2 regions of the Rhizobacter sp. P2_H2 genome follow, and region 1 is predicted to be linked to the other one. Evidence: riboswitches for the same ligand, from Rfam matches in the RefSeq annotation. Region 1 holds a riboswitch; the other holds the start of a gene.
What was found. Region 1 has a riboswitch for S-adenosylhomocysteine ahead of metH (methionine synthase). Riboswitches for the same ligand answer to the same signal wherever they lie in the genome.
Positions count from the first base shown of each region.

Region 2: another riboswitch for S-adenosylhomocysteine. It lies ahead of ahcY (adenosylhomocysteinase); the one in region 1 lies ahead of metH (methionine synthase).

Region 1 covers NZ_JBFUFP010000071.1:2,211-4,596, reverse strand. Annotated here, with positions in the region: gene metH (methionine synthase) at 1-1,036, opposite strand, end outside; S-adenosyl-L-homocysteine riboswitch at 1,095-1,170, opposite strand; gene AC1D15_RS07125 (OmpA family protein) at 1,289-1,909, shown strand; gene AC1D15_RS07120 (homocysteine S-methyltransferase family protein) at 1,915-2,386, opposite strand, start outside.
Region 2 covers NZ_JBFUFP010000023.1:12,536-14,921, forward strand. Annotated here, with positions in the region: gene ahcY (adenosylhomocysteinase) at 78-1,505, opposite strand; S-adenosyl-L-homocysteine riboswitch at 1,581-1,665, opposite strand; gene AC1D15_RS03650 (HAD-IIB family hydrolase) at 1,760-2,386, shown strand, end outside.

The DNA of each region.
Region 1 (2,386 bases):
GCACCAGCGCATGGCTCAGGCGCTCGCGCACCGGCTTGGCACGCCAGGCGAGCTTGGCGCTGTCGTCCTTGGCGGCGCCCTTGGCGGTCTCGGCGATCTCGATGAGCCGCTCACCGGCGTCGGGGCGGCGATTCAGCACCACGTCTTCGACGCGCTCGCGAAGCGTCGGCTCGAGGTCGTCGTACACGCCGACCATGCCGGCGTTGACGATGCCCATGTCCATGCCGGCCTGGATCGCGTGGTACAGGAACACGGTGTGGATGGCTTCCCGCACCGGCTCGTTGCCGCGGAAGCTGAAGCTCACGTTCGAGACGCCGCCCGACACCTTGGCGCCGGGCAGGTTCTGCTTGATCCAGCGCGTCGCGTTGATGAAGTCGACCGCGTAGTTGTCGTGCTCCTCGATGCCGGTCGCGATCGCGAAGATGTTCGGGTCGAAGATGATGTCTTCCGGCGGGAAGCCGACCTCGTCGACCAGCATCCGGTAGGCGCGCTCGCAGATCTCGACCTTGCGCTCGAAGGTGTCGGCCTGGCCCTTCTCGTCGAAGGCCATCACCACGGCCGCGGCGCCGTAGCGGCGCACCAGCTTCGCCTGGTGGATGAAGGGCTCGACGCCCTCCTTCATCGAGATCGAGTTGACGATGCCCTTGCCCTGGATGCACTTCAGGCCGGCCTCGATGACCTCCCACTTCGAGCTGTCGATCATGATCGGCACGCGCGCGATCTCGGGCTCGCTGGCGATCAGGTTCAGGAAGCGCACCATCGCCGCCTTGCTGTCGAGCATCGCCTCGTCCATGTTGATGTCGATCACCTGGGCGCCGTTCTCGACCTGCTGGCGCGCCACGCTGAGCGCCTGCTCGAATTCGCCGTTCAGGATCATCCGCGCGAAGGCCTTCGAGCCGGTGACGTTGGTGCGCTCGCCGATGTTGACGAACAGGCTGCCTTGCCCGATGAGCACCGGTTCCAGCCCGGACAGCTTCATCGGCGGAACGGGACGGGCGGTAGACGTCGGCGACGACAGAGAGGCGGAGGCGGTCATGGCGGGTCGGCTGGCACCGCCCCGGAGCTCACCCGGGGCGCATGCGGATTCATCATGCGAGGGGTGAGCGTGGTTGCAAGCTTCCAAGCCTGGCGGCAGCCCGATGGGCCGCCGTCGCAACGCTCCTTGGAGAGGCGCATTTTATGCGGCCAGGCCCCGTGAGCGGCTTGGTTACAACTCGGCAAGCCCCTGATGCGGTCGTGGTGCACGGAGCGTGTCCAATCCGGGATCCACGACTGGACTGCTTCTGCCGTGAACAACAACACACGATTCCTCGCTCTCTCCGTCGCGGTTGCCGCGCTGCTGGTTGCCTGCGGCGCGCCGCAGGTCAAGCCGCTGCCGGCGCCGGCGCCCTCGGTGCCCGGCTCCGCGCCGGGCCCGGTCTATGGCCAGGCGGCCTCCGGCGCGGCGCGCAGCTGGTCGCCGCAGATGGAGGCGGTCGAGCGGCAACTGGCCTCCAGCCTGAACGGCACGCCGATGGCGCTGGCGCGCACGACCGACGAGCGACTGTGGCTCWCGCTGCCGGGCGATGTCGCGTTCGAGCCGAACCGCTCGGCGCTGAAGCCGGTCGCCACCGGGCTGCTGGACAAGGTGGCAGCGGTGCTGCGCAGCCAGCCGCAGCTGGAGCTGCGCATCGTCGGCCACACCGACAGCAAGGGCTCGGCGGCCGGCAACGATGCGCTGTCGCTGGACCGTGCGGCGAGTGCGCGCGACTGGCTGGTGGCGCGCGGCCTGTCGCCAGTGAAGATCGGCGTGGCCGGTCGCGGCTCGCGCGACCCGGTCGGCAGCAACGACGACGAGGCCGGCCGCGCGGCGAACCGGCGCGTCGAGATCCTGATCGGCGAACGGGCGGTGCGCTCAGGCAGCAAGTAGCCGGGCTACGCGGCCAGCAATCCTGAGAACAACGGATCGTGCCGCGAGCGCGGCCGGTACGCGCCGACCCGCTTCGCGATCTCGGCGATGTGCGCCGGCGTCGTGCCGCAGCACCCTCCGGCGATGTTCAGGAAGCCGGCGCGCGCGAACTCCTCGACCAGGCTGCCGGTGATCTCCGGCGTCTCGTCGAAGCCGGTGTCGCTCATCGGGTTCGGCAGGCCCGCATTCGGGTAGCAGCTGATGAAGGTGTCGCCGGCCACCTTGGCCAGCTCCTCGATGTACGGCCGCATCAGCGTCGCGCCGAGTGCGCAGTTCAGCCCGATCGCGATCGGCCTCGCGTGGCGCACGCTGTGCCAGAACGCGCTGACCGTCTGCCCCGACAGGATGCGCCCCGACGCGTCGGTCACCGTGCCTGAGATGATCACCGGCAGCCGCTCGCCGGTGTCTTCCATCAGCTCGTCGAGCGCGAAGATCGCC
Region 2 (2,386 bases), on a different contig from region 1:
AGCAACGCCCCGGGATCCGGCTTTGCCGGGCCCAGGGGTGGCGCCCCTCGGGGGCAGGAGCGAAGCGACTGGGGGGCTCAATACCGGTAGGTGTCGGGCTTGTACGGGCCGTTCTTCGACACGCCGATGTACGCGGCCTGCTCGTCCGTCAGCTCGGTCAGCATCGCGCCGACCTTCTTCAGGTGCAGGCGGGCGACCTTCTCGTCGAGGTGCTTGGGCAGCACGTAGACCTGGCCGACCTGGTACTTCTCGGGCCGCGTGAACAGCTCGATCTGCGCGATCGTCTGGTTGGCGAAGCTCGAGCTCATCACGAAGCTCGGGTGGCCGGTGCCACAGCCGAGGTTCACGAGGCGGCCCTTGGCCAGCAGGATGATGCGCTTGCCGTCCGGGAAGATCACGTGGTCGACCTGCGGCTTGATCTCTTCCCATTCGTACTTCTCGATCGCCGCGATGTCGATCTCGTTGTCGAAGTGGCCGATGTTGCAGACGATCGCCTGGTCCTTCATCGCGAGCATGTGCTCGTGGCGGATCACGCCCTTGTTGCCGGTGGTCGTCACGAAGATGTCGGCCTTGTCGGCGGCGTACTCCATCGTCACGACCTTGTAGCCTTCCATCSCGGCCTGCAGCGCGTTGATCGGGTCGATCTCGGTCACCCACACCTGGGCGCTCAGCGCGCGCAGCGCCTGGGCCGAGCCCTTGCCCACGTCGCCATAGCCGGCCACGCAGGCCACCTTGCCGGCGATCATCACGTCGGTGGCGCGCTTGATGCCGTCGACCAGCGATTCGCGGCAGCCGTACAGGTTGTCGAACTTGCTCTTCGTGACCGAGTCGTTCACGTTGATCGCGCGGAACAGCAGCGTGCCCTTCGCGCTCATTTCCTTCAGGCGGTGCACACCGGTGGTGGTCTCTTCGGTCACGCCCTGGATCTGCGCGCTCTTGCGGGTGTACCAGGTCGGGTCCTGCGCGAGCTTGGCCTTGATGCTCGCGAACAGGCAGGTCTCTTCCTCGCTGCCGGGCTTGTCCAGCACGCTGATGTCCTTCTCGGCGCGCTGGCCCAGGTGCATCAGCAGCGTCGCATCGCCGCCGTCGTCGAGAATCATGTTCGGGCCTTCGCCGTCGGAACCCTTCGGGCCGAAGTCGAAGATGCGGTGCGTGTAATCCCAGTAGTCGGTCAGGTTCTCGCCCTTGTAGGCGAACACCGGGGTGCCCTTCTCGACCAGCGCGGCGGCGGCGTGGTCCTGCGTCGAGAAGATGTTGCACGAGGCCCAGCGCACCTGGGCGCCCAGCGCCTGCAGCGTCTCGACCAGCACGGCGGTCTGGATCGTCATGTGCAGCGAGCCGGTGACGCGCGCGCCCTTCAGCGGCTGCGCCTTCGCGAATTCCTCGCGGATGGCCATCAGGCCGGGCATCTCGGTCTCGGCGATGCGGATCTCCTTGCGGCCCCAGGCGGCAAGCGAGATGTCGGCGATGGCGTGGTCTTGGGAAGGCTTGAGAACAGCGTTCATGTCGGGCTCCATTGAAAGGGACCCGCACGCGCATCGCCGTTGGCAGTTCAGAGACTCACCCACGAGGGACGATCGTGCGGGTGAGCGCGGTTGCAATTGAATTCCCGAGCCTGGGGCGGCTGTCGTGGCGACAGGCGGCCTTGCAACGCTCCTCGGAAAGTGCAGGGATTGTAGTCGCCGGATCGGGCGGATTCCAGTGCGTTGCGTGCGTTGTGGCGTGCGGTATGCCCGCGGGTCGTGCAAGACTGCAGGGCATGTCTGACATCGCACCCCGCCCTCGCCCCCTTTCAGAACTGAGCCCCGAGCTGGCCCGCAGCGTGCGCGGCGTGCTGACCGACATCGACGACACGCTGACGCGCGACGGCGCGATCGAGCCCGAAGCGCTGGCGGCCTTGCAGGCGCTGCGCGACGCCGGGCTGCCGGTCATCGCGATCACCGGCCGGTCGATGGGCTGGAGCGAGCCGTTTGCGCGCGACTGGCCAATCGATGCGATCGTCGCGGAGAACGGCGCAGTCGCGCTATTCCGCAACGCGGCCGGCCACCTGCAGATCGAGTACGCGCAGGACGAGGCCACCCGCGCCCGCAACACGCTGCGGCTGCGGCGCACCGCGCAACGCGTGCTCGCCGAGGTGCCTGGCACGACGCTCGCGCAGGACAGCGCCGGCCGCGTCACCGACATCGCGATCGACCACAGCGAGTTCGCCCACCTCACGCAGCCGCAGATCGACGCGGTGCTGCAGGTGATGCGCAGCGAAGGCATGAACGCCACCGTCAGCTCGATCCACATCAACGGCTGGTACGGCGAGCACGACAAGCTGAGCGGCGCGCGCTGGATCGTGCAACGGCTGCTCGGGCGTTCGCTCGATGCCGAGACCCCCGCC